DNA from 3 places in the Mesorhizobium sp. LNHC221B00 genome. Region 3 is predicted to be linked to each of the others. Evidence: riboswitches for the same ligand, from Rfam matches in the RefSeq annotation. Region 3 holds a riboswitch; each other region holds the start of a gene.
The links. Region 3 has a riboswitch for cobalamin ahead of X741_RS145955 (CbtB domain-containing protein). Riboswitches for the same ligand answer to the same signal wherever they lie in the genome.
Positions count from the first base shown of each region.

Region 1: another riboswitch for cobalamin. It lies ahead of X741_RS164755 (aromatic ring-hydroxylating dioxygenase subunit alpha); the one in region 3 lies ahead of X741_RS145955 (CbtB domain-containing protein).
Region 2: another riboswitch for cobalamin. It lies ahead of metE (5-methyltetrahydropteroyltriglutamate--homocysteine S-methyltransferase); the one in region 3 lies ahead of X741_RS145955 (CbtB domain-containing protein).

Region 1 is NZ_AYWR01000001.1:312,237-322,784, reverse strand. It holds gene arfB (alternative ribosome rescue aminoacyl-tRNA hydrolase ArfB) at 38-475, shown strand; gene X741_RS164715 (alpha-ketoglutarate-dependent dioxygenase AlkB) at 690-1,319, shown strand; gene X741_RS164720 (nucleotidyltransferase family protein) at 1,358-2,830, opposite strand; gene X741_RS164725 (glycosyltransferase family A protein) at 2,830-3,522, opposite strand; gene X741_RS164730 (glycosyltransferase family A protein) at 3,507-4,259, opposite strand; gene X741_RS164735 (glycosyltransferase) at 4,296-5,048, opposite strand; gene X741_RS164740 (hypothetical protein) at 5,045-6,094, opposite strand; gene X741_RS164745 (PqqD family protein) at 6,147-6,578, opposite strand; gene X741_RS164750 (hybrid-cluster NAD(P)-dependent oxidoreductase) at 6,726-7,826, opposite strand; gene X741_RS164755 (aromatic ring-hydroxylating dioxygenase subunit alpha) at 7,884-9,131, opposite strand; cobalamin riboswitch at 9,245-9,447, opposite strand; gene X741_RS164760 (DUF680 domain-containing protein) at 9,939-10,154, shown strand; gene X741_RS164765 (DUF680 domain-containing protein) at 10,233-10,430, shown strand; gene X741_RS164770 (DUF680 domain-containing protein) at 10,496-10,548, shown strand, end outside.
Region 2 is NZ_AYWR01000011.1:301,629-312,176, forward strand. It holds gene X741_RS1000000168545 (glycosyltransferase family 10) at 1-150, shown strand, start outside; gene X741_RS150920 (hypothetical protein) at 294-647, opposite strand; gene X741_RS150915 (cytochrome-c peroxidase) at 1,624-2,679, shown strand; gene X741_RS150910 (transposase) at 3,004-3,378, shown strand; gene tnpB (IS66 family insertion sequence element accessory protein TnpB) at 3,375-3,722, shown strand; gene X741_RS150900 (IS66 family transposase) at 3,785-5,407, shown strand; gene X741_RS150895 (hypothetical protein) at 5,407-5,703, shown strand; gene metE (5-methyltetrahydropteroyltriglutamate--homocysteine S-methyltransferase) at 5,944-8,295, opposite strand; cobalamin riboswitch at 8,389-8,591, opposite strand; partial or broken gene X741_RS01000000166780 (transposase) at 9,140-9,819, opposite strand; partial or broken gene X741_RS01000000166785 (IS21 family transposase) at 9,929-10,548, opposite strand, start outside.
Region 3 is NZ_AYWR01000016.1:101,508-112,055, reverse strand. It holds gene cobO (cob(I)yrinic acid a,c-diamide adenosyltransferase) at 1-421, opposite strand, end outside; gene cobU (bifunctional adenosylcobinamide kinase/adenosylcobinamide-phosphate guanylyltransferase) at 423-938, opposite strand; gene X741_RS145950 (CbtA family protein) at 931-1,731, opposite strand; gene X741_RS145955 (CbtB domain-containing protein) at 1,747-1,926, opposite strand; cobalamin riboswitch at 1,962-2,160, opposite strand; gene X741_RS145960 (aromatic ring-hydroxylating dioxygenase subunit alpha) at 2,319-3,512, shown strand; gene X741_RS145965 (MFS transporter) at 3,516-4,715, opposite strand; gene X741_RS145970 (DUF1624 domain-containing protein) at 4,952-5,950, shown strand; gene X741_RS145975 (isoprenylcysteine carboxylmethyltransferase family protein) at 5,947-6,423, shown strand; gene X741_RS145980 (MerR family DNA-binding transcriptional regulator) at 6,637-7,023, opposite strand; gene mgtE (magnesium transporter) at 7,161-8,573, opposite strand; gene X741_RS145990 (response regulator transcription factor) at 8,949-9,617, shown strand; gene X741_RS145995 (aminotransferase class V-fold PLP-dependent enzyme) at 9,755-10,548, shown strand, end outside.

The DNA of each region.
Region 1 (10,548 bases), on a different contig from region 3:
CCTTTTCTTTTTCGGCCCGCCGCGCCATGACTGCGGCATGCCGATCGACGACGACATCATCATATCCGGCGAAGCCGTGATCCATCCGGGCGACCTGCACGAGGATTTCATCCGCTCGTCGGGTCCAGGCGGCCAGAACGTCAACAAGGTGGCCACGGCGGTGCAGCTGCGCTTCGATGCGCAAAACGCCGCGGGCCTGTCGGAACGCGTGCGGACCCGCACCATCAAGCTTGCCGGCCAGCGCGCCACCAAGGACGGCGTCATCGTCATCGAGGCCGGACGCTTCCGCACCCAGGAACAGAACCGCGCCGATGCGCGCGCAAGGCTGACCGCACTGGTCGCCAAGGCCGCCGAGCCGCCACCGCCGCCACGCAAGAAGACGCGGCCCTCGAAAGGCGCGGTGGAACGGCGGCTGAAGAGCAAGGCCGGTCGCGGCACGATCAAGAAGCTGCGCGGCCGGGTAGAGAACGATTAAGCACCGCGAAAGCTGCAGCGAGGCAGCGAAATCGGGCGCCGCGCATCCCAAAGGTTGCGCGGCGTTTTCGATTCTACCAGCGGCGCTTCAATGAAGCCGTGATGCTGCGGCCCTGGCCCATCTAGCAATAGCCGCTGCTGCAGGCTTTCGGGTCGCCGTTTGCGTTCGATAGTGGCATGTTGAGGCGACGAAACATCGCCATGCGAGGCAATCCATGCTCGTCCTGCCCAAGGGCGTCCGCCATATGCCGGCCTATCTGCCGCGCGCTGCCCAGGAGGCGCTGGTCGAGGATGTGAGAAGCATCGTCCAGCAGGCTCCGCTGTTCGTGCCGGCCATGCCGCGCACTGGCAAGGAGATGAGCGTACGGATGACCAATTGCGGGCCGCTCGGCTGGGTCACCGACAAGGAACGAGGCTATCGCTACCAGCCGACGCATCCGGTGACCGGGATGCCGTGGCCACCTATTCCGGATCGTCTGCTCGACCTGTGGCGGCAGGTCTCGGGCTACGGGCATCCGCCGGAAGCCTGCCTGGTCAATTTCTACACGGCCGAAGCGAAGATGGGCCTGCACCAGGACCGCGACGAGGTGGATTTCTCGGCGCCTGTCGTCTCCGTCTCGCTGGGCGACGATTGCCTGTTCAGGGTCGGCCAGACGACGCGTGACGGCGGCACCAAATCCTTCAGGTTGAAGAGCGGCGACGTCGTCGTGCTCGGCGGTGAGGGCCGTCTGGCCTTCCACGGCGTCGACCGCATCTACCCGTCGACCTCGGCATTGCTGAAAAACGGCGGGCGGATCAATTTGACATTGCGGCGGGTGACCAAGCCGGACGAGGGTGCCGCATAAGCCCATACCATGGAGCCATGTGACGGCACGGCGTTCTGTCAGCGCAGCGGCGAAAATGTCGCCGAGATCAGTTGGAACGGCAGCGCGCCATAGGTGGCGACAGTCTCCGCATCGTCCCACCGGCGAAATTGCCGGGAGGGTCGCGCCTCCAGCGTCATGGCCTGCCGTTCGCCGTCAAGCGTCACCTTGCCGCGAAAATGCAGAACCCTTTCTCCACCGGATCGGCTGATGGCCATGGCGCGCAGGCGTGCGACATGGTCGTCATCGGCATTGATCTCCATTTCGATGCGGCGCCGGACCGGTGGCACACTGATCCTGACGGTGATGTCCAGCATCATGTCCCCCGCCGTTCGCGGACAGGGTATGGCCTGGGAGAACGCCGGTGGCGACGATGCATTCAGCGGTTCGGGGCGGCCCGGCTTGCTCCGCCAGGCTTTGGCGGGCGGTTCCTGCCGCAGGCGGCCGCTCTTGCGGCGAAGCCGCAATTGCTTGGCAAGGCCGCGTGACAGCCAGACCAGCCTGCCGAAATCGGTTCGTGGCTTGGCCTGCAGCACGCCGGACCAGCGCGAGGGGCCGGCGCTGTCGGCCATCTCCAGCACACGGGCCAGCACCTTGTCCGGCGCGGTCACGCCAATTTCAAGCGCGAGGTAGGAGAGCGCCACCGCCGCGGCAACGGCAAGGCCGCGCCTGGCCAAGACATCGAGGAACACGTCCCAGTCGACATCGCCGCCGCGAATGGCCACCGCACAATCGACCAGCCAGTCGCTGTGCGTGTGGGCGTCGAGCCCGCCATGCGCGATGGCAAGCGCGATGCGGTCGGCGGGCGACGGCACCAGCACGCCGACGCCGCTGAAAATGGCGGGGTCCGCCCGCCGCCAGATGGCGATGTCGTCTTCATCGCTTTGCTGCGAACCGTCATAGGCAAGCTGGTGCAGGTCGATGTCGCCAAAATTGCCCTTGAAGAAGTTCATCGAGCGCAGCGAGGCCAGTCTTGTCCTCAGATATTGCGGGCTGACGCCGGTGGCGATCTGCCATTCGCGGTCGCGCAGCACGTCGAAGGCTGTTTGCATGTCCTGCGGCCGCACCAGTATGTCGATGTCGTGCGCCACCCGGCCGCGCTGCGCCGCCGCGTCGAGGGCAATTCGGCTGGCGCCCTTGATGAGCATCACCATGCATCCGGCATCCGCCATCGCCTTCAGTGCCGGTTCGGCTTCGCGCATCGCCATCCGCGACTTGGTCCACAGCATCTTCTGCAGGCCGACAAGCCGTGGGAAGGCGGTATGGCCAGCCAATTTCCTGCCGAATCGGTCCGAAATGGCGGCCAGCAGCCGGTGTTCGCGGAAGGAGACGAGATCGATGTCGTTCACGGCCAACCAGTGCATCGCGCATTGGCTGGCCGCCTCCTCGTCATCGAGGAGTGCCGCCTTGAGCAACTGGTCGAGACCCCCGGTCGGCCAGGACCAGCCATAGTCGGGAAACCGGCGGGTGATGCGACGGACAGCCTTGGCCATCAGCCACCACCCGCTCTGCCTTGCGCGCGCCTTTTCATGGCCAGCCTTGCGACTTCGAGATAGCCGCGATCGCGCGCCGGGTCGCGTCCATAAGAGAGGCTGCCGGGCCTGATGCGGCGCAAGGCCAGCACGTCGTCGAGCATGGCAAGGACAAAGCCTGCCTCGCGAACCCGGGCGATCCAGTCGATCATTTCGCCGCGGCCGCCTTGTGGGTCGACAATGGGGCCGACGGCCGTCACCACCTCCTGGCGGATCATCATCGTCGTGCGCGACCAGCCTGCCACGCTGGCCGTCTCGGGCAAATCGGGCCTGTCGCCGCGAAACGTCCGCCAGTGCGCGAAGACGCCCGCTGTTCCGGGATCACGGTCGAGGCAGGCCAGCTGCTTTTCGATCTTGTCCGGCAGCCACAGGTCGTCGGCGTCGAGCGTCGCGACGAACGGGGTCGAGAGTGCGTCAAAACCCCTGGTGGTGGCGCTTCCGGGGCCTGCATTCTCTTGCCGCAGCACCGTCACCGGCAGGTTCATCGCCTCGATCACGGCAACCGTATCGTCGGTCGATCCGTCATCGACCACGACGATGGCTTCCGCCTTGACCGTCTGGGCCAGAACCGAGTTCAGCGCCGCGCCGATGGTTGCGGCCGCGTTGAAAGCCGGAATGACGACGCCATAGCCCGCCATTACAGGAACCGCCACTGCGCGAGATCCTTGAAGTCGAATATGCCCTCGACCCGCCGCAAGCCGGGGTCTGCCTTGCGGCGCTTCATCGACTTGTGGATGGCGCGCATGAACTCGCGAAAGGGCACGTCGGCTTCCTTGGTCATGTTGCCGGGATGACGCCTGTAATAGAGAGCCACCGTATCGGGCATAATGTATTTTGCCTGGCTCTCGAAGATGCGCAACAGATAGTCGGTGTCCTCCGCCTGCCTGAAGTCCTCGTCGAAGCCGCCGGTGCGCTCGATGAGTTCCCGTGCAAAAATCCCGGCTGACAGGTGGATTCCCCGCACGGTGATGGCGTGGCTGTCGGCGGTCGGCTCCAGCGTCTCGCCATCGATCTTGTCGACCAGCGTCATGCGCGAATAGGTCAGGTCGAGGCCAGGATCCTCTTCGAAGCAGGCGATATCCGCCGCGAAGCGCCCTATCGGCGAGATGTCGTCGGAATCGAGAAACGATACCAGCCGCGTCTGCGGCAGCAATTGTTTCAGCCCTGCATTGCGTGCCTTGGTGACCCCGCCATTGGCCTGCTGGAAAAGACGAATGCATGGGGCCTGGTCGACCAATGACCGCACGACGGCCGCCGAGCCGTCGGTCGAACCATCGTCGATGACGATGATGTCGAGATCGACGTTTTCGCGTTGCCTGAGCAGCGAGCGCAGCGCGAGGCCAACGAATTGTTCGCGATTGTGGACCGGCATGATCACGCTCAGCTTCATATGTCGCCCCGGATCATGAATTCGCCGCCCGACATATCACATGAACCGCCAGTCGGCGGAGTCTTTCAGGTCGAAAATGCCGTCGACCGTATGCAGCGAGGGATCCGCCTTGCGCCGCTTCATCGATTTGTGGATCGCACGCATGTACTCGCGAAGCGGTACGCCGGGCTCCCTGGTCATGTTGCCGGGGTGACGTCTGTAGTAGAGCGCAATGGTGTCTGGCATCACGAATCTGGGGCCGCTTTCAAAGACGCGCAGCAGGTAATCTGTATCTTCGGCCTGACGGAATGCCTCGTCAAAGCTGCCGATCCGGTCGATAAGGCTTCTGCTGAATGTTCCTGCCGCCAAGGAAAGCCCTCGGGCGATCTTGCGGCGGCTGCCAGGAGTCGGCTCCAGCATCTCGTCGTCGAGATCTTCAACCATCATCATCAGGGAATAGGTCAGGTCGAGGCTCGGATCGGCTTTGAAATGGACGAGGTCGGCCTTGAAGCGTCCGGATGGCGAGATGTCATCGGAGTCCAGGAACGATACGAATTGCGTCTGTGGCTGCAATTGGCCAAGACCGGTGTTGCGCGCACTTGCCACACCCTGGTGGGCCTGGTGGAAAAGCCGGATGCACGATGCTTCCCGCATGACGGCGCGGACGATGTCCACGGTGCCATCCGTCGACCCGTCATCGACGACGATGACATCGAGCTCGGCATCGTCCCGCTGCCTGAGCAGCGATCGCAAGGCCGCAACGACATAGTGCTCGCGGTTGTAGACGGGCATGATGACGCTCAATCTCACGCGTTGCTCCGCATGATGAAATCCGAAATCGTGCCGGCGATCTCCTGTGGGTGCGTCCCCAGCGAGAGTTGGTAGCATGGCAGCTGCCGGGTGAGGTCGCTGAAAAAGCGAAAGCCGCTCTCGCGCTCGCCAGGCATTTGCGAGATGCCGGACGGCGCCATTGCAATCATTGCCTCCTTGCGCGACACGGGCATGATCGAACTTGCCTCGCCCCCACTGATATGAGGCACCATCAACGCGACGATGTCCAGCCGCGCGGGTATTGCCCGTGCCGCGATGTCATCGATGCGGAACTGGTGCTTGCCTTGCCAGTTGAGCGGACCATAGGATTTCAGCCGATGTTCCAAGCCCAGCCGCTCGAAACCCGCGGGATCCTGTTTGAGCGTGGCAAACAACGGGTGCGCGGTCGGCCCGCCGGCAAGGTCGATCAGCACATAGTCGTCACCGACGCTGTCGAGCCCGTTGAGCAGGCCGGCGACGACCGTTCCCGATTTGCCGGCGCCGCCCGATCCGGCGAGGAGAATGCCCTTGCCGCCGACACCCAGCGTGCCCGCATGGGCCAGCCGCATGCCGCGCGCCGCATATTCCCAATGCAGGAAAGGGCGGAGCGGCGCCCCCGGCTCCCAAGGCGGGAACCTGTCATCGGCGGTCATCAGTTGCACGCCCAGACGGCGATCGGGGTCGTAGAACTGCCAGAAATCCAGGTCGTGGAAATGGTTGCCGCGCAGTCCGGCTTCCGCCAGCCGGCTGGCGAAGGCATGTTGCGTGAAGGGTCCCTGACCCCAACTGGCCGGCGCCGCGATGCCGTCCACGCCGGCATGGGCGACGAAGATACGGCAGGTATCGGCAGCTGCCGCGTTGCTCGAAGCAGCGACAAAGCCGTGAACGACGGCATTCGCCAACGCGCCGGCACTCAGATGCGCGGTCAGCTCCAGATGCGGCAGGCCCACCGTGCGCGTCAGCGGATAATGCGCGGCGCTGCTTTCGGCCTGCGCCAGCACATGACGTGCGTAGTCCGCCAGGTTCTCGAGAGTGACTTTCGGCATGGTTTGCCTGTTCCGACGCCGTCCAGCGACGAGAGTGCCTGATGCGCGCGCCTCAGTTGGCCTGCTTCACCGCGGGCCAACCGAAGGGTTCCTCGACCTCGTGGATGGGGTCAACGACGATGAGATCGGCAAGGTCGTCATGGATATCGACCTTGAGGGGCTCGCTGGCACCCGCAAGCTGAGCCAGCAATTCGCTGGGAACCGGTTTTGCAGCGGCATCGGCCACGGCCGCCAGCAAGCCGAATTCGAGCAATTGTGAAACAAAGCCGTCAATCTCGGCGACACCCAGCGCACCGGTTGCCGTTGCGGCGCCGACCAGTTCGGAGGCAGGCACGCCGGATGACAGCGCATCCCAAAGCCTGCTGCCTGAATCCGAGAAGCCGAAATATTTGCCCGTCGTCAGGTCGAGAACGACGGCTTCGCCGTCGAAGGATTCAAAGACGATGTCCTTGCTCGCTATGGCATAGATGCCGGATTGTCGCATGTTTGCTCCCCGCCGAAGCAGGCCGCGCGGATGATCGCCGGCCCTCACGGTCAACCCTACCGTTGTAGAGGCGTCTAACCATTTGCAGGGTTTTTGGCAAGATGGCCCGCAGGCCCGGCGAGCGCGACCGCAGGCCCTGCCTGCTGGTTACGCCTCGATTTCCAGTGCCGACAGCGGCTTGGAGCAACAGGCCAGGATGAAGCCGTCGTCGATCTCATGATCGAGGATGCCGCCATTGTGGCTCATCTCGACATCGCCGGAGACCTTCTTCACCTTGCAGGTTCCGCACAGGCCGAATTCGCAGGCGGCGGGAATCCGCACGCCCGAAGCGCGCGCCGTCTGCAGCACCGTCTGGCCGGCGACGCATTCGGCGTCGACCTCCGAAAGCGAGAAGCGGATTGGCGTTGCCGCTTCGACCGGAACAACCGTGCCGCCTTCCGCGGGCGCCGCGAACGGCGCCGGGACCTCCTCCACGGCAGGGGCTGCAAAGCTCTCCTGATGGTATTGCGTCATGTCGAAGCCGGAGGCTTCAAGCATGCCGCGCACGGCGCGCATGAAGGGATCGGGGCCGCAGCAGAAGATTTCGCGCTCGCGGAAATCCGGCGCCAGCAATGGCAGCCGGATCGCGTCGATGCGGCCCATATGGCCGTACCAGCCCTCGCGGCTCGACCGCTCCTCGATCATGAAGCCGAGCGACAGGCCGGGCATATGGCCGCCGAGCAGTTCGAGCTCCTTGCGGAAGATGATCTCTTCCGCGCGCCGCGCGCAATTGACGAAGCCGACATCGGTCCACGGCGCGCAGTCGTTCAGCCAGCGCAGCATCGACATCATCGGTGTCACGCCCGAACCGGCCGAGATGAACAGATATTTGGCCGCCGGATGGCTGTGCAGCGAGAAGTCGCCTGCCGGCCCGTAGGCCTTGACGTGCGAGCCGGGCACCAGATGGTCGAACATCCAGCGCGTGCCGATGCTGCCGGCCTGCGCCTTTACCGTCACCGCGATCGAGAATGGCCGCGACGGTGACGATGACAGCGTGTAGGTGCGCATCAGCGGCCCGTCCGAAGTCGGCAGCTCCAGCGTCACGAACTGGCCCGGCTTGTAGCGGAACCAGGTCTGGTTGTCGGACCGGAAGGTGAAGGTCTTCACGTCGGGCGCCTCATCGCTGACGCCGATCACTTCCAGCACCTGGAGCCGGTCGTTCCACGGCGCCATCTGGTCGAGATGGCGATAGAGGCCAAGATCGGTCATCGCATTCATCCTCTGGTCCTTGTTGCCCTGCTCATGTCGTGTTTGGGCGACATGAGCTCACGCAACGCTGCGCAGCGCCGGCTTGCCGTCTTCGGCAAGGCGCGGACCGATGAAGCGGGCGTACCAGTCGACGAACTGGATGACGCCTCCCTCGTGCAACTCCGAATAAGGGCCGGGCTCATAGGCCGGCGACAGGATGCCGAAGGCGTTCTCCTCGACGATGCGGCGGTCCTGGTCGTTGGTCTCGGTCCACACATGGGTGAGTTCGGCGAGATCGTAGTCGACGCCCTCGACCGCATCCTTGTGGACCAGCCATTTGGTCGTCACGGCGGTTTCCGTGGCGCTGATCGGCAGCACGCGGAAGGTCACGGCATGGTCGATGAGGATATGGTTCCATGTCGTCGGGTAGTGATAGTGCATCAAGGTGCCGATGCGGTCGGCCGAGACGTTGTCGGAGAGGTTCTTCCTCACCGCCCGCTTGCCGCTCATCGTGTAGCTGACGGCATCGCGCAGCAGCGGCGCGCGGGTGGCGCGATACTGCCCGGCCGGATCGATGCGGAACTTGCTCGGCAGGCCGGCCGCCTCGCATTTCGCCCAGTGCGCCAGCATCTCCGGATCGCTGTCGGCGCCCTGCACGCCGGTGACGGTCGGTGCTTCCGGGAATGTCTTGCACAGCTCCGGGTGATTGCCCGCGCAATGATAGCACTCGCGGTTGTTTTCCCAGACGAGCTTCCAATTGCCCTTCTCGATGATCGTGCTCTCGAAGGCGATCTTCGCCTCGCCGAGCCGGTGCGGCTTGAGGTAGGGTTCGATCATCGCCCGCATCGGCGCGAAGTCGGCCGGCTCCTTGCCCAGGCAGATGAAGATATAGCCGGCGACGCTTTCGCAGGCGACCGGCTTCAGCCCGAACTGGCTCTTGTCGAAACCCTCGGCCATCTGGCGGGCGAACAGCAGGCGGCCGTCCAGCTCATAGGTCCACTGGTGATAGGGGCAGACCAGTTTGGCGGCCATGCCCTTGTCGGTGTTGCAGACGCGGCTGCCGCGGTGGCGGCAGGAATTGTGGAAGGCGTTTATCTTGCCCTGCTGATCGCGCACCAGCACGACCGGATAGTCGCCGATCTGCACGGTGATGAAGCTGCCTGGCTTGGGCAGCTCGCAATCATGGCCGATGAACAGCCAATCGCGATACCAGATCAGCTCCATGTCGAGCTTGAAGTAGTCCGGATCGGTGTAAAAGGGCTGTTCCAGCGAAAAGCCCTGTCTGCGGCTGTTCAAGAGCCTCAGCATGTCGTTGCGAGCATCCATGTCCTGTCCTCATATCCAAGGACTGAACTGGTGGTGATGGAGGAAGGATCGGACGCAGGCCGGCGCCAGCCGGGAATGCATCATCCGCCCCTTGACCGCCCACCGCGATCAGTCGAGTTCTAGCAATCTCGGGCTGGTTTCCGGGCTCTGGAGTCGTCCTTGCGGACCATCGCGACACCTTCCCAGGCTTTCGCCCAGTGGTCTCCCGTTGCGACTTGAACTCCACCACCGTTGCGGGGGCAGCGCCGGATTCTGACCGGCTTCCCAATTCTCCACTCCGTCGTCACGAAGCGGCACCTGATTTGGCGTGATCTAATCACGGCACGCATCGCGGCGTCGGCATGAAAACGACATCGCATCCATGCGGCGCGACACGCATGCAAGATCGTCCCTACAAGGATCGCGACCGTTGAAACCGGCTCGTCGCCAGCACCCCAACGTTGTTTTTCGATCCTTGGCCGGAGCCAAAAAAAGGTTAACAGTTTCGAAAAGTGACTATTAGCGAAACCTAAAATCGAACCGAACGGTTCGTTTCTGTTGACGGTGCGTGCAGGACGTTGTGAACGCTGGGCCTCCGACACAGTTGGTGATAGCTCCCTTGATCCTTCTAACTGATTGATAAAAAAAGCAAAAAAATTGATGTGGAAGCCGGTGGTACAATTTCAAGTGGTGGATTCATGGTCCACGCGGAACAACTTCGTGATTGGAAACGGCCATCTGGCTTTCCCAAATCGGGGCTGTCCGAACGACGCGATTTCATCCCAAGACACGCCGCTAGACGGACGGAAAAATACTGGAGTACCCAAAATGAAAAAGATTGTTCTCACTGCCGCCGCCCTTCTGGCCATTTCCGGCAGCGCCTTCGCTGGTAGCGACCATTATAGTTCGGACCATTACGGCTCGAATGCGACCCCTGCAGCCACTGCCGTCGACAGCTCGTACACCGCTTCGGTCAAGAAGTCGGAACCGGCTGCTCAGACGCCTGTCCAGGGTGCCGACCACAACCTTTTCGGTAACCGCTAACAGGCGACCGCCGGTTGACGGCTGCTTGCCCGCCGTCCTGGCGAACTCAAAAACCCATCAAAATTCAGGAGACTTGAAATGAAGAAGATCATTCTTGCTGCCGCCGCCGTTCTGGCCATTTCCGGCAGCGCTCTCGCCGGCAGCGACAACTATGGCGCCAACCAGCCTGCCGTGACTTCGACCGACAATTCGTACACGGCTTCGACCAAGAAGTCGGAACCGGCTGACCAGAAGCCTGTCGTCGGCGCCGACCACAACCTCTTCGGCAACAACTAAAGCCGACCCGGCAATGGCGGGTTTGCCCGCCATGCCGTGGAATTCGAGACTTCAGGAGACTTGAAATGAAGAAGATCATCCTTGCTGCCGCTGCCGTCCAGGCCGTTTTCGGCAGCGC
Region 2 (10,548 bases), on a different contig from region 3:
GCAATAAGAGAGGCGAAGCGGTTGGTCCTCGAGAAATACAATACGTTTGCTTATCTCGCGGGCTTCATCGAAAGCGTTCAGGATAAACCCTTACCGCCGGAAATTATACACATCGATTCGCCTGAAGTCGATTTTGCAATGGACGAATGAAGTACTCCAACGCTCGCTTCGCGTGCCCGGCGGTTGGTGGTCTGGCGAGATCGGGATGGCGTACGGAACGCTCGGCGGAGAATGCCTGCTGCGCAGAGGGGCTGCACGGGCGCACGAGGTCATACGACCCCGGCTGCCGCTGATCAGACGAACTGGGGAAGGCCAGGAACGGAATTGAGGACCTCGTCCACGAGTTCGTCGCCGGCATGTTCCTTGGCGCAGGCGATCGTCTCGTTGGCGAGGCCGGCGATCTTTGCCATGCTGAGACCCTCACTCATCAATTGCTGGCCGAGCCCCATAAGGCCGCCACCCTCTGGGTCGTCGCCACGATACTTCGCTACTAATTCCGAAGCTCCCGGAATGGCCTCGATCATGCGCGCAACGGGACCGTCGGCCGCGTGGCTTTGCAGGAAACCCAGCATTAATCCAACGCCCTTCTCTGCGAGAGCCGGGCCGATGCCGGCACCAGTGGCGATGCGCGGTAAGAATTCTTCCATGCAGGGTCTCTCTCTCTTTAATGAGGTTTACCGGCGCCGGTCCGGCGCCCCGCGCCGTTGGCCGAACCACAATTGAACTCCACAAAAATAGGCCGGCGGAAGTGCTATTGCGCGTAAAACCGCCTCTGTCAACGCAAGCTGCGTCGGACGTGCGTGTTTCGCAACCGAAGATCATTCCAATTCACTTCATTACGCATTGGCAACCGCACAGTTTGCGGTGGCTCGCTTATGGGCCAATGCCCCGCGTCCGTCAAATGATGACCACAACGTGGTTATCTGCTAGGATCTGTGGATCAAGGTGTGAGGCAGTTACAGCCGGTGGACCTGCTCAAGCGTCGCGCCGGCACAAGGGCTAGATTGGCGATACTGCGCGTGTTGGCCATGTCTTTCCTCGCGTGATGGCCATGTCTTTCCTCGCGTGATGGGATGTTCGTAGAAGCGGAGCTATATGCCGGTGTGACGATCGACAAGGCGGACCGGCTATTCCGATAGGACATCTATACTATCGCATAGACCGTCGCTGCTTAGGTATTGAAACCGCCATCGCTGGTGACATCACAATGTGCAGTCGGCGGGTGCCAATAAGGCCGATTCACGCAATCAGCAGGTCAGGAGGAACGAATGAACCCTGAGGTTTCAGAAGCTCACTTTTCGCAAGGCGTGCAGCGCACATCGTGCAAGAGATTGCCAGTCTTGCGGATGCTATCGACTTTCTCAACGATGGCGGGAGGATCGCAGTGACCGAATCTACGAAGCCGCCACCAGGGCGTGCTTTGATGCATACAAACGGCGCCGAGCAGGGGTACTCCTTCCCCCTGAAGTCCAATGGAGAAGAGCGATCACTTCCAAGAGGGTCCCAGCTCAGCCGCGAAAACAGGTGTCAGACCCCGGTCCTCTCCCTCAGCTGATCTAGCTCAGGGCGTTCATGAGCCGCAGATCGCATAGTGGCTGCGTGCACGACGCAGGAAGACCATTTATGAAAATCCTATTCAGAACGATGGCTGTCACCTTGCTGGCACCCGCCGCCTTTGCTGCGGATTCGATCCCCACCGACCTCAGAGATACGGCATTGGCCACCTTCAGGGCTTTGCCATCCACCACGCCGACAGTCGCCAACAACCCGATCACCCCGGAAAAGATTGCTCTCGGGAAGGCACTGTTCTTCGATCCACGCGTCTCGGCGTCAGGCGTCGTGTCGTGCAACTCGTGCCACAACCTGGCCACCGGCGGCGACGACAATCACGAAACCTCGATCGGCCATGGTTGGCAGAAGGGACAGCGCAACGCGCCGACTGTACTGAACGCTGTCTTCAACATCGCTCAGTTCTGGGATGGTCGTGCCGCAGACCTGAAGGCTCAGGCGAAGGGACCGGTCCAAGCCGGCATCGAAATGGCCAATACACCGGACCAAGTCATCGCCACGCTCAAGTCCATGCCGCAATATGTCGAGTGGTTCGATGCAGCTTTTCCGGCTGAAGCCGATCGGGTCACCTTCGACAACTTCGCCAAGGCAATCGAAGCCTTCGAGGCGACACTGGTCACACCGGCCCCGTTCGACAGCTTCCTGAATGGTGATGAGGTTGCCATGACTTCCGAACAGAAACAGGGCCTGGCGCTTTTCATGGACAAAGGCTGCTCGTCCTGCCATGCCGGCATCAACGTTGGTGGGCAAGCCTATTTCCCATTCGGCCTCGTGGAACAGCCCAGCGCCGTGGTCCTGCCGGAAAAAGACAAGGGCCGATTTGCGGTCACCAATGCAGCCGATGACTACTATGTTTTCCGCGTGGCGCCGCTGCGCAACGTTGCACTCACCGCGCCATACTTTCATTCGGGCAAGGTTTGGGATCTGAAACAGGCCGTCGCTATTATGGGGACCACCCAGCTTGGCGTAGTACTGGCGGACGAAGAAGTAGACCTGCTTGTTGCCTTCCTCAACTCGCTGACCGGAGAGGCACCCGAGGTCGCCTATCCCATCTTACCCTCCGAAACGGCGACAACGCCCCGGCCTGTAACGCAGATCTCAGGAAAATAAAGGGCCAGCTGGCTGCGGACGTGGCAATCGACAATGATGCGACTCTTACTTGGACGGACGAATCGCGAGGTCCATTTCCGAATTGGCGGGACGCTAGCAATACCCGAAACCTGCCACCTCGCCCGTAGTCTGCGCGAATCAACTGGGGAAGCGGACAGACGCGCAGCATCATATATTGTCGCCGCCTGAGCGAACGCGCCAAGCAGTCTACTTTGAGAAACGACGGTAACCGCCCGATTGTCACCGCCTGCCTGACATCGTCGTGATGTCCTATGACACGTGTTTAACGACGTCGTTTGCGACGTGTCTTGTGCGAGGTTTGCGATGCGTGTCGAGATTCTTGGTGCTGAACGGCGTCGTCGCTGGGGTGATAAGAAGAAGCTCGACATCGTCATGTCGGTTGGAATTGACGGGGCGACTGTGACTGAGGTTGCCGAGCGGCATGATGTGACACGGCAGCAGATTTACACCTGGCGGCGAGAGCTGAGGAGGAAGGGGCTCCTGTTGCCGTCGGCGGGTCCCATGTTCCTTCCCGTGGACATGCCCGTGGCGCGGAGCGAACTCTGTATGGGCAAAGGCACCGACAGATTGTCAGCGCTGGTCGAATTGCAACTATGCTGTGGGCGCAACCTGCGCTTTGACAGAGAGATCGATACCGCCACTCTGACTCGGCTTATCCAGGCGGTTGAGATAGCATGATCGGACCGGGAACTGGGGTTCGGGTGTACCTTGCCTGCGGGTTCACGGACATGCGCAAAGGGATCGAGGGTTTGGCTGCACTGACGCAGGATGTGTTGCGCCAGAAGCCGACGGGAGGCGCGGTCTTCGCCTTTCGGGGAAGGCGTGGCGACCGTTTGAAGCTTCTTTATTTTGATGGCCAGGGGTTCTGTCTTTATTACAAGGTCTTGCAGAAGGGCCGCTTTCCGTGGCCGTCGGCGGCCGACGGGACGGCCCGGCTGACGTCAGCGCAAATGGCGATGTTGTGGGAAGGAATTGACTGGCGACGCCCCAATTGGGGTGCGCCGCCGGCGCGTGTCGGGTGATTTATCTCTCTGAATCTAATGGTTTTTATGGCTACTCGTCCTGACTTATGGTAGTCAGGTGCATGCCGAATGTCGCCGAAAATCTTCCAGACGATCCTGCCTTTCTGAAGGCGATGATCGCCGCCTTGCAGGCGGAAAATGCGAAGATGTCGGCGACGTTGCAGGCGCATGACCAGTTGATCCAGGCCTTGCGGCTGCGCATTGCCCGGCTGAAGAAACAGGTCTTCGGCAAGTCTTCGGAAAAAGTCGAGCGGGAAATCCAGCAGCTGGAACTGGCGCTGGAGGATCTTTTGATCGCCGCGGCGGAGAGCAATGCCGGGCCAATCAATGAGGCCGACGAGGCAGCGTCTCTCGCGCCTATGACGAACGCGCCCGAAAGGATCACGCGCCGGCGTCCGCGCGTGTCGCACAAGGCAGTTCGCGAGCGCAGGGAGCTCGATCCCGGCGCCTGCTGCCCCGCCTGTGGCGGTGAACTACGTCTTGTGGGCGAAGACACAAGCGAAATCCTCGACATGATCGCCGCGCAGATGAAGGTCATCGAGGTCGCTCGGTTGAAGAAATCCTGCCGCTGCTGCGAAAAGATGGTGCAGTTGCCCGCGCCCAGCCGTCCGATACCAGGCAGCATGGCGGGAGCCTGCCTTCTGGCTTACATCCTGGTCTCGAAGTTCGACGATCACCTGCCATTGTATCGCCTGAACGAAATCTTCGCCCGCATGGGTGCCGACATCCCCGACAGTACGTTGGTCGATTGGTGCGGTCGCGCCATGCAGGTGCTTCAGCCCCTGATCGAGCGGATCGGAACCGTGATCATGGCCAGCGACCTTCTTCATGCCGACGATACCCCGATCCGGGTGCTGGATCGCTCCATGCAGGACAAAGGGCTGGGGAAAGGCGTAAAGAAAGGCAGGATCTGGACATATGTCCGCGATCAACGCCCATGGGCGGGCGGCGCTCCGCCTGGCGCGGTCTACTACTTTGCTCCGGACTGGAAGGAAGACCACGTCCTCCGCCATCTGAGGCAGACAAGCGGCATCCTCCAAGCTGACGGCTACAAAGGCTACGGCAAGCTTTATGAGCCTGGAGCCGATGGAAAATCCCGCTTCCGAGAAGCGGCATGCTGGGCGCATTGGCGACGCGACTTCCATGATATCTGGACCTCGAACAAATCCGAGATCGCATGCGAGGCTCTCGACCGTATCGGTGCGCTTTATGACATCGAGCACGGCATTGCGGGTCAGCCTGCCGATGCCCGCCTTGCCGCACGTCAGAAGCATAGCAAACCAAAGATCGGGGCATTCCGTGTCTGGATCGAAACGCAACTGACCCGCATTCCGGGCAAGAGCGATTTGGCAAAAGCCTTCCGTTATGGCCTGAGCCGCTGGCCATCATTGTGCCTGTTCCTCGAAGACGGCCGCGTCGCCATGGACAACAATGCCGCCGAGCGAGCCCTGCGCCCGATTGGAATCGGAAGAAAAAACTGGCTATTTGCCGGCGCCGACACCGGCGCGGAGACCCTGGCTCGCGCCATGACAATCATCGAGACGGCCAAGATGAACGGCATCGATCCGCAGGCATATCTCGCAGACGTGCTCGACCGCATCCAAGATCACAAGATCAATCGCCTCGACGAGTTGCTTCCCTGGAATTGGTCACCTGTCACCGCCATCTCCGCCGAGGCTGCCTGATGGCAACGGTGACCCATGTGTTCAGCATCGACTACGTCGCCAAATTGCTCGATGAAGATGCCGAACTCCTTCAGGCGATCGTCAGCAATGATGACAACCTGAGCTACGGCAGCATCATCAGCGTCTACACCGGACCGGACGAGGCAATAACTTCGCTCACCCGCGACGGAATGGAAGAGCTGGAGCAAATGCTTACCCATGCGCGCCGCACCGCTGACGAATGGAGTGACTTCCTCGAAGCCTTCGTCGATGACCAGGAACTCATCGCTCGCATCAAAGCGAAATCTCCGCGGTAACAACCGGGCGGTTACAAACGACGTGTGTACGATTTGTTCGAGGCGCGGGGCCGGTATGTTCCCAAGGACCAATACTATAGCGTAGTGTCACATTTATATTTCTGCGGGATGAGGACACGTGCCGAAGGAAAATTGCACATTTTCGCCGTGTGGCTTATTTCCAAGAGTGTGATCGGTTTGGCATATTCCCGGCCGACATCCGCCAGCCGGCAACTCCCCACACTGTGAGGAAGAGAAGCCTCACGCCTGCACTTTCTGCCGGAGCGCGCGTGCTGCAGCGACCATGTTCATGAGGGCAGGGCGGACCTCCTCCCATTTGCGTGTTTTGAGGCCACAGTCCGGGTTTATCCACAGTTGGCCATCGGACAGTCGCTCGCGGGCAAGCATGACTAAGTCCGAAATCTCGCCGACTTCCGGGACGCGTGGTGAGTGAATATCATAGACGCCGGGACCGATTTCGTTCGGATATTTGGAGTTCGTGAAGGCGTCCAAAAGTTCCATCTTCGAGCGCGACGTCTCAATCGAAATGACATCCGCATCCATTCCAGCGATCGCGTGAATGATCTCGTTGAACTCCGAATAGCACATGTGGGTATGAATTTGAGTCGCGTCCTTTACACCCGTTGAAGCGATCCGGAAGCATTCGACAGCCCAGTCGAGATAGACTTTCCAGTCAGATTGGCGCAGTGGCAATCCTTCGCGAAACGCGGCCTCATCGATCTGGACCATCCTTGCGCCGGATCTTTCGAGATCCGTCGCTTCGTCGCGGATGGCGAGCGCGATCTGGCGGCAGGCTTCGGAGCGGGGTACGTCGTCGCGAACAAAAGACCAGTTGAGAATGGTGACTGGGCCTGTGAGCATTCCCTTCACGGGCTTTTCCGTAAGCGACTGCGCGAATTGCCACCAGCGCACTGTCATCGGATTGCGCCTCGATACGTCGCCGAAAATGATGGGGGGACGCACGTAGCGCGACCCATAGCTTTGTACCCAGGCATGCTGGGTGAAGGCGAAGCCAGACAGCTGCTCGCCGAAATGCTGTACCATGTCGTTTCGCTCGAATTCACCGTGCACCAGCACGTCCAGCCCGATCTCTTCCTGCCAGCGAATTGCAGCCTCGATCTCCTTCCTCAGGAACGTCTCGTAGTCGACATAGCTCAGCTGGCCCTTCGCATGAGCGGCCCGCGCCTTGCGTACCTGCGGCGTCTGCGGGAAGGACCCGATGGTCGTCGTCGGGAACGGCGGCAGCCCGAGTGAGCCGGCTTGGACTCTGGAGCGCTCGGCAAAAGCGCTCTCTCGTCGCTTCGCGCTGTCGTCAATGCTAGCGATCCGCCCCTGAACAAGCGGGTCATGGATCCTCGTGGATGTCACGCGCGTGGCGGCAGCCTCGGCAGACGCTTTCAACGCGCCAGCCACCGCATCTCTGCCTTGGGACAGGGCCCGGGCCAGCAACACCAATTCGTCAGTCTTCTGGGCCGCGAAGGCGAGCCACGAGCTGATGTCGGCGTCGAGTTCCGTCTCCATGCGCAGGTCGATCGGCACATGCAGCATCGAGCAAGAAGGCGCGATCTCGACGCGGTCCAAGGGCCAGCCGGCGACGATCGGTTTGATGCGGTCGAGAATGGCGGGCAGGTTCGCACGCCAGACGTTGCGGCCGTCGATCAAGCCAAGCGAGAGCACCAGATCCTTCGGAGCGAGCCGACCCACCGTTTCCAGCTGCTCGGGAGCGCGCACGAGATCAATATGCAGCCCGGCCAGGGGCAGAGAAACCGCGGTTTCGAGATTGTCTCCCAGATGCCCGAAATATGTAGCCAGCATGATCTTCAGCTCGGGCGCGGCTTTCGACAGCTGGCCATAGGCGAACTCGAACGCAGCTCGTTCGTTGGAGTTCAGATCGAGGACAAGCGCTGGCTCATCGATCTGCACCCAGTCGGCTCCCGACAGCTTCAGCCTCTGCAGGAGTTGCTCGTAAACAGGCAGCAGCCGCGGTAGGAGCGCGATAGGATCGAACCCTTCGGCAGGCGATTTCGCCAGCTTGAGGAAGGTGATGGGTCCAAGGATGACTGGGCGTGTGTGAATGCCGAGAGCTTTGGCCTCGAGGAAGTAATCGACGGGTCTCGTCGACGAGAGGGCGAACGTCTGATCATCATCCAGTTCCGGCACAATGTAGTGGTAGTTTGTGTCAAACCACTTGGTCATTTCCATCGCGGTTACACCGGGCCCATGAGCCGCCTCCTGGTGACCAGCGTGTGCACAATCCTCCGTCTGACCCTGGTTGCCGCGCGCCATTGCGAAGTAGATGTCAAGTGGGACCTCGCCGCTATTCCAGCCGTAACGGGAGGGAATGGCGCCGACCATAGCTGCGGTGTCGAGCACATGGTCGTAAAGCGAGAAGTCGTTTGACGGTATTTTCGACACGCCGCGATCGCGCTGCTCCTCCCAGCTAGCGGCACGGAGTGCCTTCGACGTTCCAAGAAGGTCGCCAGCGGACGATTTTCCGGACCAGTAGCTTTCAAGGGCGAATTTCAGTTCTCGCCGACGACCGAAGCGCGGCACGCCGAGCGTTGCTACAGGAATTTGCTGAGAGACAGTCATGTCATACCCCGATGGTTGGGGGCGTCGGTGACAAGGAAGGCGCTAGCAGGCCCGGCACGCCCGGGTTGCAGCGGCCACCGAGACACCCCGCCCGTGGACGTAATTCGTCGTGGCAGGTCTCCTGGCTCGCGGGGTCATAGCCTCTACCCGTCTTCCCGAGGGTATTCGCCTCAGTGACATGAGTGGGGTTGGCTCGCCGCTAACAGTTGCGGGGGCAGCGCCGGCATCGCACCGGCTTCCCTCTTAGCTCCGCTGCGGCAGCGCCGCACGCGAGAACCACGACACGCCAGACAATCACAGCAATCCCTTCTCTTGTCAATGGCGCATAACGAAATGTTTATGTGGTTATGTCATCGCGCTTTTACGCTTGTCTAACATTGTGAAACAGTGAGTCGTCCATTTGCCGCCGCTGCACCGCTGCCCCCATTGTCCAACTAATGGAGGCCGTGCGGAGCCACAACAATCGGAGGACTTTAACCTCAACCTGAAAAGCGCTACCGCTCAAAGGACGCTGGTGATCCGCGAGCGCCGAGCCAACACCGAGGCTGCGGAAAGTGTGCAGGATGAGCCCCAACCGATTTCGCGGTGCGGTAGGTGTCAAACGGCCCTTTAATTGCGGGTAGTTGTCAATCCGGATCTCGCACTGCCATCGCCGGGGTCATGGTCCTTTCCGAGGTCGAATGCCTCATGATGATGTTCGGGTCGGGCGCCTCAACGTTTCCAACGAGATGCAGGTAAACTGCTGTCAGCCGTTTGACCGAGGTCGCCGCAACCACCGTCCCGGCGGGGACATCACGAGTTCCGCGTTGATAGCGGCCCGAGAACTCGTTTGGGGTGGAGTCGACTAAGCCATCTTTTCGTTACCCCACTCAAAGCTGGTGCCGTCAACCCAAATGCAATGAAGGAGAACGGCAATCTTCCGTGCGACCGCCACATTTGCCTTCTTCAAACCGATCCGTCTTGACAGACGCATCCCCCAGGCTTTCAGGGTGGACCATTTCTTCGTCCGGTGCAGGAGCACGCTGGCCGCCTCGTACAGGTAGGTTCGCAACAGCCGATCGCCCCAGCGTGAGACGCGGCCATTGATATCCGTTTCACCGGACTGCTTTCGTCGCGGCGTTAGGCCGAGATAGGCACCCACATTGGCGGCCGAGCGAAAGCGCGAGGGATCGTCGATCGTGTGGCGGAAAGTGAGCGCAGTCACCACGCCGATGCCGGGGACAGGCCGCGGGCATCGTTCTCATCGCTCTTGTTCATTCGGACTGAAAGCGCTGCCTTTGCATGCCGAGCATCAAGGCAGACGACCGGCAGTCCGACCCTTTTCAGCTCGTGCCAGAGCCAGCTGGACATGGCACCAGTCTCAAATCCGATGCGCTCGGCGTGAGGCGCACGTTTATGCAGCAGCTCCGTCAAGGCTCCTGGATCGGACTTTGCCTTTCCCTGGAACACCGTCTTTCCACTATCGTCGACCACGCAGACGCTTGTCTCCCTCTGCGACACATCCAGTCCGACATATTGCTTCACTGCGGCTCCTCGATCTCAATGGTCGGCGGCTTTTGCCGTCAGCCGAATCTTCGTTCAAAGGAGCGACGGCAGCAATTACGTCATCGTTTCCAAAACTGACCCCCGTGTCGCCGCGCCCGAAGGAGCGGGCATGTTCGGCGACGACAACGCCGTCTTGCCGGATGACGATGCGGCCGGCATAGGCCTGGATCTCGACGGGCCTTCCGACCGCAGTCGACAGCACCGAGTATTTGTTGTTGTCGAAGCGCACCGTGCAGGTCTTCGACACCGAGGCCGGCATCACATGAAATCCGTCGAAGGGGCCGCGATATTCGAGTAGCTTGCCGCGCTCCTCCTCGAACACGTTCCAGATCGTTCGTTCCGGTTGCTCCACGTGACGATGCGCCTTGGCGTAGGCGACGCACTTGTCATGCAGCCAGGCGTTCAGCTCCTCATAGGTCTTGAAGCGCAGCCGCGGCGTGAAGAAGCGCTCGCGCACCAGCCCGACCTGGTTCTCGACCTGACCCTTCTCCCAGCCTGATGCCGGCGTGCAGGCGACCGGCTGCACCAGATAATGGCTGCACATCTGCAGGAAGCGGCGACGTGCAGGCGCCCCCGAAGAAGGCGAAGGCCCGGTCGTGGGCGTCGGACACCATCTCCTGCGTCTCGCGCGGATAGGCCCTGACGAACATCATGCGGCTGTGGCAGAGCCGGACATGGGCGACCTTCACGGTCACCGTCACGCCGTTG
Region 3 (10,548 bases):
CGTCGAGCACGACGAGACTGATCGACGGATCGGCGATCAATTCAAGCGCCTTGGCCCAGGCGGCCTCGGCCGCCGCGATATCGCGCTTCAAATCCTGCGTCTCCCAGGTGAAACCCTCGCCCATCGCGTGCCAGACGACCCGGTCGCCGAACGCGGCAAACGCATCTTTCTCACCGGTGTGCCATTTGCCCTTGATGAACTGGACGACGCCGACCCGCTTGCCATAGCCGAGCATCCGCAGCGCCAGGCCGAACGCAGCCGTGGTCTTGCCCTTGCCGGGGCCGGTGTTGACGATCAGCAGGCCCTTCTCGACCGTCTTGCTCGCAACCTCGGCGTCCTGCACCGCCTTGCGCTTGGCCATCTTGGCGCGGTGGCGCTCTTCATCCCTGTTCTCACTGGCCTTGCCGTCTATATCAGTCATCTCACTTCACCTTGAGCGGCAGCCCGGCCACCATCAAAAGCACCGTATCGGCAATCGCCGCGACCTGCTGGTTGAGCCGGCCGGCGGCATCGCGGAACCGACGTGCCAGGGCATTGTCCGGCACGATGCCTTGCCCGACTTCGTTGGACACCACGAACCAGGGCCCGCGCGGCCGCGACAGCACGGCCGCCAGCCGCTGGCATTCCTGCTCGAGATCACGTTCGCCAAGCATGTGATTGGTCAGCCACAGGGTGAGGCAGTCGACGAGCACCGGCTGATTGTCCGGCAAGGCCTCGATCGCACCAGCGAGGTCCAGCGGCGCATCGATGGTCGACCAGCCCTCGCCGCGGCGCGAGCGGTGCAGCGCGATGCGCTCGCGCATCTCGTCGTCAAAGGCATCGGCAGTGGCGATATAGGTCCATGGCGAGGGCAACGCCGTCGCCAGGGTCTCGGCGTGCGCGCTCTTGCCGGAGCGCGCGCCACCAATGATGAAAGTCAGCTTGCCGCGATCAGGCAAAGCTGTCGCGCAGGCTGGTCGCGGTGCCGGTGAAACGGCCGCGCACCACGCCGACGACCGCGCCGAGCACCAGCCAGAACACCAGATCGGTCACGGTCACCGCCACCACGAATTGGTGGTGCAGGCCCTCGGGAATCGGCGTCTCGAAACTGTCTGGCTGCGGCGCGCCGACAATATGCGGGGCGACGATCAAAGCCACGCCAAGGATCGCGAGCGGCAGCGATTTGCGGAAGGCGATCAGCCCAAGACCGATCGCCGTGGCCGCCACCGTCGAGACCCACCAAATCTGGCGCGGCAGCAACTCGGCCGCCGGCATCGCCGGCAGTTCCGGCGGCAGGCCGAGGCCAGGTGCCAGCGTGAACACGGCAAACCCTGCCAGGCCCCAGAACACACCCTGGCGCCAATTGCCGATGCCGCCCGCGAATTCCGAGACCGCGACCAGGACCAGCGCGAAGCCGATGCCGGTGACGATGTTGGCAAGCACGCTGAAGCCGAAACGCTCGAAACCATCGGCCGGCGCCCAGCCTTCGTCTTCCGCCGGAGCGGCGGCTTCGGCCGGCGCCGGCGCGGCGGAGCTCATGGCATGCCCCGCCGGTGCGGCGGTGCTCATGGCATTGGTATCCGCGGCAATGGGCGCGGCCTGGTCATGATGGTGGCCGCCACCGGCCTGCTCGTAGACTTCGGCCTTGAGGATAAGCGGCACGGTGGCATAGGCCTGCATGCAGGCGAGAACGACGCCGGCCACAAGCCCTGCGATCGCCGCGATGAACACGACGTTGCGAAACAGGTTCATGATGTCAAATCCTCGTCAGTGGCAGGGAAACCCCATCGAATGACGATAGTCGTGGGCGGCATTGTGGACCGCATCGATATGCGAGAAGCCGACAAAGCCGACGACGAAGATGCCGAGCAGCGCGGCTAGCGCGAGCTGCATGAAGCGCGACTGCGAGGAGACCGAGGCGCCGAGGGAGACGGAAGCAGTATTCATGTCTTGTCCTTTCACCCTCCACCCGAGGGCATCGAAGTCAGTTTCCTGTCGCCGGCAGGTCTCCTGGCTCGCGGATCAGCGCCCTTCTCCACCTTCCCGAAGAAAAATCTTCAGTGGCATATGGAGAGGACTACCGCACACAGTTGCGGGGGCAGCCACGGCATTGGGCAACAATTGAGCCCGCACCGCATTCCCTCTTGGCTCCAAAACGGAACCGACGACAGCGTGACTATACGGAAAATCACGACACGCGGCAAACCAAATTCCGCCGGCAACCAGCGCGATTGCGCCATGCCGGCGGCATCGGCCGTTCTCGGCACTACAATTGACAATTATCCCGGCCGGGTGTCGGCTGGCCACTTCACAGGAAGCCAGCCATGCAGCCCCCAGCCCTGCAGCCCAATGCCAGCGAACGCGATCGCTACAACGGCCTGACCCGGGCTGAAGCGACGTTGCCGTCATCGGACTATTGGGACGGCGAGAGCTATCAGCGCGACCTCGATGCGATCTGGTATCGAAGCTGGCTGCTCGTCTGCCGGGAAGCCGATCTCGCCCAACCGCTGGCTTTCCGCACCTTCCGCGTCGGCACGCAGGAAATCGTCGTGCTGCGCGACGAGACCGGCGAACTGCGCGCCTTCCACAACACCTGCCGGCATCGCGGCTCGCAGCTGTGCCAGGAAAGCGAAGGCCGGCTGAAGGCGCGGCTGATCACTTGCCCCTATCATGCCTGGTCCTATTCGCTGCGCGGCGACCTCGTGCGCGTGCCGTCGAAATCGCTGCCCGAAGGCTTCGACAAGGCCGACCATCCGCTCTATCGCGTCGCGCTCTCGGTGTGGCGCGGCTTCGTGTTCGTCAATTTGCAGGAGGGCGCGAATTTGCAGGAGGGCGCGGCCGGCTCGGCGCAGGCCTCATTCGATCCCGCCTGCGGCGATCTCGGCAATTGGCCGCTGGAAACGCTGGTATCAGGCCATGTGCTGCGCAAGGTGATGAACTGCAACTGGAAGATTTTTTGGGAAAACTTCAACGAGTGCCTGCACTGCCCCGGCGTTCACAAGGATCTGTCGCGGCTGGTGCCGATCTATGGCCGCGGCCTGATGAGCCGGCATGATGACCCCGAATGGGTGCGCCACGCCGACAATGACGCGCCGGAATTTTCCGGTGGCCTGCGCGTCGGCGCGGAAACCTGGTCGCGCGACGGCAAGACCCATGCACCGGTCTTCGCAGGCTTGACGCCGGCCGAGCGCGCCGCCGGCCAGACCTACGCCACCAGCCTGCCCTCGATGTTCGTCGTCGGTCACGTCGACTATGTCCGGACCGTGCGGCTGGTGCCGCTCGGTCCCGAACAGACCGGTCTTGTCGCGGAATGGCTGTTCGCGCCCGGAGCGCTCGGCGACCCGTCGGCCGACATCGACAACATAGTCGCCTTCGGCACGCAGGTGCTGGAGGAGGACGCGGCGATCTGCGAGGTCAACCAGAAAGGGCTGCGCTCCATGCGCCACAAAGCCGGCGTGCTGATGCCCGAGGAATATGATCTGCACCGCTTCCACAAATGGGTGCGCGAGCGCCACACGGCGCTTTCGCCGTGACCGTCACAGTGACTTCGGCAGATAACGCCAGGTCACGAAGCCGCAAACCGCGGCCAGCAAGCTCAGCGTGACGAACACCGAGCCGAGCCCGAAGAAGATCAGCACCACGGAATAGACCAGCGGCGGCGTCAGCTCGGAAAAATCGAGATAGGTGCGGTAGACCGCCGCCATCTGCGCCCTTTCGTAGGAGCGTACCGAGCGCATGAAGGCGGTCGAGCCCAATGCATCCAGCGCAATCGTGAAGAACGCGCCGCCAAGCAGGAAAGCGCCGGTCAGCAGCGGCGCCGTCGCTCCCACTGTGCCCGCGGCCAGCAGCATTGCCGACATGGCGAAATAGGCAAACGTCATGGTGCGCCGGCCGCCAAAACGTTTTCCGGCCTTGCCCCAGAAGATGGCCATGAACAACAGCGCGTTGCCGGCTGAGACCAGCAGACCGCCGGTCAGTTCGCCTTCGCCGGTGATCACCATGAACAGCGGGCCGTACACGAAGAAGGTCGTCCAGAAGCAGGAGCGTCCGAAGGCAATCAGCCACGCTAGCCTCAGCCTCGGCTGCGCGACGAAGCGGCCGATATTGGCGAGCGGATTGACCGGTCGTGTCTTGCCCGGCTGGATCGACTGGTTGTCACCAAGCCGATAGAACCAGAACAGCGCCAGCAAGGCCACGGCGAACGCCGCCACCGCGCCATGCGCGGCATAGATGCCGAAATGCGCGTAGAGGAAAATGCCGAGCGTCGGCCCGCCGGTCCAGGCAAACATCGACCACGCCATGCGCAGCGATTCGGCCTGCATGAAGTCTGTCTTGCGGATGTGGTCCATGATGTAGAGGTTGAGCGTGATCGACAGCGCGCTGGCGCCCATCACCCGGCACAGCATCCCCGCTACTTGTCCGGCAAGCGTGTGGGTGACGAAGAACAGCGAGCCGATGGCGAGCAGGCAGGCCCCTGCGGTGTGGACCCAGCGCCGCGCAAAGCGGCGGATCAGCATCGGCATGAACAGGGTCACCGACAGGCCAAGCAGCGCCACGATGGTGTAGAGGATGGAGACCATCTGCTCGTTGTGCAGTATTTCATAGGCCTGGATCGGAATGACGCTGGACACCGTGGCGCGCGCAAAGGATTCGACTGCGTAGAGCGAGGCGAAGGTGCGCGCGTCCGCGGCCTTGAGGGCCGGGAGCCAGATCGGATGGCGCACATGGGTCGACATTGCTTCCCCAAAGCAGAATCACCCGTCAAATCTGCCTTGGCCGTTTCCGGGCCATTAAGAGGAAACCGACGCGCAGGCGGCGAAAAGCGAGTTGGTCAAAGCCTTTCCGGCGCTGGCCCAAAGCGGCATCCGACATGGCCTGCGCCCACGCGGCGCCGTGCCGAGGAACCCGGTCTTCTTCTGTCCCGGCCAACCGTGATAGTCCTCAAGGCGGGGCTGAATCAGATCGCGAGACCATGACCATCGACACGCCGACCGCACCCGTCCAGAATCAGCCAAAACGCATCGTCGCCATCGACATCCTGCGCGGCATCGCGCTGCTCGCCATGGCGAGCTACCACTTCACCTGGGATCTGGAGTTCTTCGGCTACACCGACCCCGGCCTCACAGCCTTCGGCTGGTGGAAGATCTACGCCCGCTGCATCGCTTCGACCTTCCTGTTCCTGGTCGGCGTCAGCCTGTACCTTGCCCATGGCCGGCAAATCCGCTGGAACGGCTTCTGGAAGCGGTTCGCCATGGTTGCCGGCGCCGCGGTCGCCATCTCGATCGTCACCCGCATCGCGACGCCGGACGGCTTCATCTTTTTCGGCATCCTGCACGAGATCGCGCTCGCCAGCCTGCTCGGCCTCGCCTTCCTGCGCCTGCCGGCGTTGCTGACCCTGCTTGTGGCGGCACTGGTTATTGCGGCGCCGGTTTATCAGCGCTTCGAGGCCCTGGATCATCCCTGGCTGTGGTGGATAGGCCTGTCGGCGATCAATCCTCGTTCCAACGACTATGTGCCGCTGTTTCCATGGTTCGGCGCGGTGCTTGTCGGCATCGGTGTCGCGAAACTTGCCTCCGCTTCCGGCATGCGGGCGCGCCTGGCAAGCCTGACGGCCGGCCGCTGGGCCAATCCGCTGGTCTTCATCGGCCGACACAGCCTCGCCTTCTACCTGATCCACCAGCCGCTGCTGATCGGTTGCGTCTGGCTGTTCTCGCAGGTGATGCCAGCCAAGGTCGAAACCCCGCAGGTCAATTTCCTGAAGACCTGCCAGATCTCGTGCGAGCAGTCGCGCGACGCCAAGTTCTGTTCGAGCTATTGTAGCTGCATGCTCGACACGCTGGAGGGCGAATCCTCGCTTGATCGGCTCTACAACAACGATCAGACTGCGCAATGGAAGGCACATCTGGGCGATCTGGCCGGCACCTGCACGGCCCAGACCGACGACAAGATGACCGAGGGGGGACAGCAATGACCGACAGCCAGCCGAAGCCAGGAGGGATACCGTGGCCGCCGGTGATTTACACCGCCGCCATCGCCATCAGCATCATTCTCGGCATGCTCTATCCCCTGCCCTGGATCGGCGACCTCCTGGGCGACATCCTGTTCGCCGCCGGCTGGGTGGCGCTGTTCGGCGTCGCGGCACTCTGGTTCACGGCGATCCGCACGATGGTCCGGGCCAAGACGACGCTCAATCCCAACGCGATGCCCGACCATCTCGTCACGTCAGGCCCCTTCGGCATCACCCGCAACCCGATGTATCTGGCCAACACGCTGCTGTTGATCGGCGTCGCCTTCGTCACGGGCATCGTCTGGTTTCTGCCGCTGGCGTTCATCGCGGCCTTCGCCACCCAGAAGCTCGCCATCGAGGGCGAGGAAAAGGTGCTGGCGGCAAAGTTCGGCAAGAAATACCGGGATTACGCAAAGAGAGTGCGGCGCTGGATCTGAGCCGGGGCCTGTATTCCGCGGCGCAGAGATTTTGACAGCTCTTGGCCGATGAGGCGGCATACCTCGGCGATTGGCCGAACGCCTATCCCGTCCTCATCCACGGGCGGAGCAAGGAGCGCAGCGACGCAGCGCAGACCCGAGGATGACGAAGTTCGAAACGCTCCGGCCAATCACGAACGTTTGTCGCTCAAACGCGCGATAGAATCTGGCCCCTCAGGTATTGACCCCAAGTTCCACCAGCCGCTCCACACAGGACTCCTCGGCCTGGTCGAGTTCGGCCAGCGTCTCCTCGAGATCGCGGCGCTTTTGCCGGAGATCCTCGCGCTTTTCCTCGATCCGCTTGATCATCAGCTTGAGTTGCCCGACCTCGCCTGGCGGCTCCTTGTACATCTGGATGATTTCGCGGATCTCGTTGATCGAGAAGCCGAGCCGTTTTCCCCGCATGATCTGCCGGATGAGGTGGCGGTCGGAGGGACGAAACAGCCGCGTGCGGCCACGCCGCACCGGCTGCACCAGCCCCTCATCTTCATAGAAGCGCAGTGTCCGCGTCGACACGTCGAATTCGCGGGTCAGTTCGGTGATCGAATAATATTCCCGCATCGTCACTCCCACACGCCGGAAACCCTGGCGAACGCCATGCGTCGCCTCGTCCGAATCAAACCCTTGCCGCGCCGGAATCGACACGGCACCCCGCGCGAGCCTCGCATGGCATTTACGTAAAAGTCAATTGAGCTCGATCACCGGACCCCGAACCACCAAGTGGCAAGGCCGAGGAAGGCAAAAAAACCAACGACATCGGTGACGGTGGTGACGAAGACCGCCGACGCCACCGCCGGATCGATCTTGAATCGGTCGAGCAGCAGCGGGATCAGGATGCCGGCGAGTGCGGCGACGAACATGTTGATGATCATCGCCGCCGCGATGATGCCGCCCAGATTGACATCGTGGAACCAGGCGGCCGCGACGATGCCGATCAGGATGGCGAAAACGATGCCGTTGATGAAGCCCACCCCCATTTCGCGGCGGATGATGCGGCCGGCATTGTAGATGTCGAGGTCCCTGGTCGCTAGTGCCCGCACGGTGACGGTCATGGTCTGTGAACCGGCGTTGCCACCCATGCCGGCCACGATCGGCATCAACACGGCAAGCGCCACGATCCGCTCGATCGTGTGATCGAACAGGCCGATCACCGAAGCCGCCAGGAATGCGGTCAGGAGGTTGACCAGCAGCCAGGGAACGCGCGAGCGCGAGGTCGAAAGGATGCTGTCGGAAAGCTCTTCGTCGCCGACGCCGCCCATGCGCAGCAGATCTTCCTCGGCTTCCTGCTGGATGACGTCGACGACATCGTCGATGGTCAAAACGCCGACCAGCCGCTCGTTCTCGTCGACGACGGCGGCCGAAAGCAAATCGTATTGCTCGAATTCCCGCGCCGCCTCCTCCTGGTCCATGGTGGCCGGGATGGCGTGGCGCGTCTCGTGCATCACCTCCTCGACCTTGACCGTGCGCTTGGTGCGCAGGATCTGGTCGAGATCGATGGCGCCGAGCAGCTTGAAGCTCGGATCGATGACGAAGATCTGGCTGAAGCGGTCGGGAAGGTTCTTGTCCTCGCGCATGTAGTCGATGGTCTGACCGATGGTCCAGAACGGTGGCACCGCGACGAACTCGGTCTGCATGCGCCGCCCGGCGGTCTCCTCCGGATAGTCGAGCGAGCGGCGCAGCCTGATCCGCTCGGTGAACGGCAGCTGCGACAGGATCTCGTCCTGGTCTTCCTTCTCGAGGTCTTCGAGAATGTAGACCGCGTCATCGGAATCGAGTTCCTGCACCGCCTGCGCGATCTGCGCATTGGGCAGCTGATCGACGATCTCCATGCGAATCGCCTCGTCGACCTCGGTCAGCGCGGAAAAGTCGAAATCGGCGCCCAGGAGCTCGACCAGGGTCCGCCGCTGCTCGGGATGCAGCGCCTCGATTAGGTCGCCGAGTTCCGACTGGTGCAGGTGGTCGACTTCATGCTTGAGGGTCGGCGTATCGCGGTCGGCGATCGCGGCCCCGATGTGGGCAAGGAAGGACGAAAGCACCGCGCCGTCCTCGCCATAGATGTCGGCGTGGATGTCGTCAGCCGCCTTGGCGGAGGTCGTCTGCTTGTCCTCCATCAGCGCCTCCCGCCATCCCGAAATATTCTGTCTCAGGTCTAGAGCATCGAACCTTAAAGCGAAAACCGGTTTCGCGGAAATCCGTTGCATCTCGCTTGAAGACGCGATTCGATTTCGAGAACTTATCGTCCTAAGGCACGGAATATCAAACGAAACGCTTGCTCCGCGCCACCTGGCGAGCACATCGCCGATGCCTGACCTGGCAATGCCTTTCCCATCAAAACCAGCGAATCCCGGCTTCTGACGGCGCGACAGCCGATGTCGCTGGGGAAAGAGCACCCCGGCGCGATTGCGGCAGAATTGTCATGATACGGATCCGGGCCTGAAGCCTGGCCTCCGAGTTGCGGCACGATCAGCCCAGGACAAAAACCGCCCTTGAACAGCAAACCCGGGAAAACGAGCAAGGCAGTTGGCGACCGGCGCGTTCGCGTGGTCGTCGCCGAACGCAATCCGCTCGTCATATCGGCCCTGCGCGAAATGCTGGAATGCGACGGACGCTTCGAACTCCTGGCATCGGTGCAGAGCGGCAAGCATTTCCTGGAACTGGCGACGGCACGCGAATTCGACGTCGCCGTCATCGGCTGGAAGCTCGCCGACATGGACGGCGCCGATGTCCTGGCCGAAATCCAGGCCAGCAAGCTCCCCGTGCGCATCGCCGTGTTTTCAAACGACCATGACATCGGCATCCTGAAGCAGTGCGTGCGGCTCGGGGCCCAGGGCTACTGCTTCCAGTTCGACGATCCGCATATTATCTTCGAGACGATCCTGGCGGTCGCGCATGGACGCATCTGCATCCCCTACATCGACATCAACAAGGTCAACGACACGCCCCTGGCGCAGCTCACGGTCCGTGAGCGCGAGCTGCTGGCGGTGCTTTCCGACGGCTGGACCAATCTGCAGATCGCGACACGGACCGGCATTTCCGAGAACACGGTAAAGTACCACCTCAAGAATCTCTACGACAAGCTCGACGTCCGCAATCGGGCGATGGCCGTCGCGCTCTATTCACGCGAGAGGCGCACCCAGAAGCAGCCTTTCGGCTAAGGCAAGCGGGTAGGCCAACCGGGTAGGCCCACCCCACCCGCGCGCGGCGAGATGTTACCCGCCAAGGTGTTGTCGGCATTGGCCGTCGAAACGAAACTCCCCATCACCGCTTTGCTGGATCAGGAGGAGTTCGCACCATGGCCGGTTTCACCCATCTTTTCATTCCCGGGCCGACCAACATCCCCGAACAGGTCCGGCAGGCGATGAACCTGCCGATGGAGGACATGCGCGCCGCATCCTTCCCCGATCTCACCTTGCCGCTGTTCGAGGATATCAAACGCGTCTTCAAGAACGAGACCGGCCGCGTCTTCATCTACCCGTCCTCCGGCACCGGCGCCTGGGAAGCGGCGATGACCAATGTGCTCAGCCCCGGCGACCGCGTGCTGATGTCGCGCTTCGGCCAGTTCTCGCATCTGTGGGTCGACATGGCCGAGCTGCTGGGTTTCGAGGTCGACGTCATCGACTGCGAATGGGGAACCGGCGTCCCGCTCGAACTCTATGCGGAGAGGCTGAAGGCCGACAAGACGCACCGCATCAAGGCCGTCTTCTGCACGCAGAACGAGACGGCGACCGGCGTCACCAGCGACGTCGCCGGCTGCCGCGCCGCGCTCGATGAGGCAAACCACCCTGCCCTGCTCTTCGTCGATGGCGTGTCGTCGATCGGCTCGATCGACTTCCGTCAGGAAGAATGGGGCGTCGACTGCGCCGTCAGCGGCTCGCAGAAGGGTTTCATGCTGCCCGCCGGCCTCGGCTTCCTGTCGGTGAGCAAGAAGGCGCTTGTCGCATCGAGAACTGCGGCCCACCAACGCTGCTTCTTCTCCTTCGAGGACATGATCCGCGCCAACGACGCCGGCTATTTCCCCTACACGCCGGCAACGCAGCTGCTGCGCGGCCTGCGCGCCTCGCTCGACCTGATCGCCGAGGAAGGGCT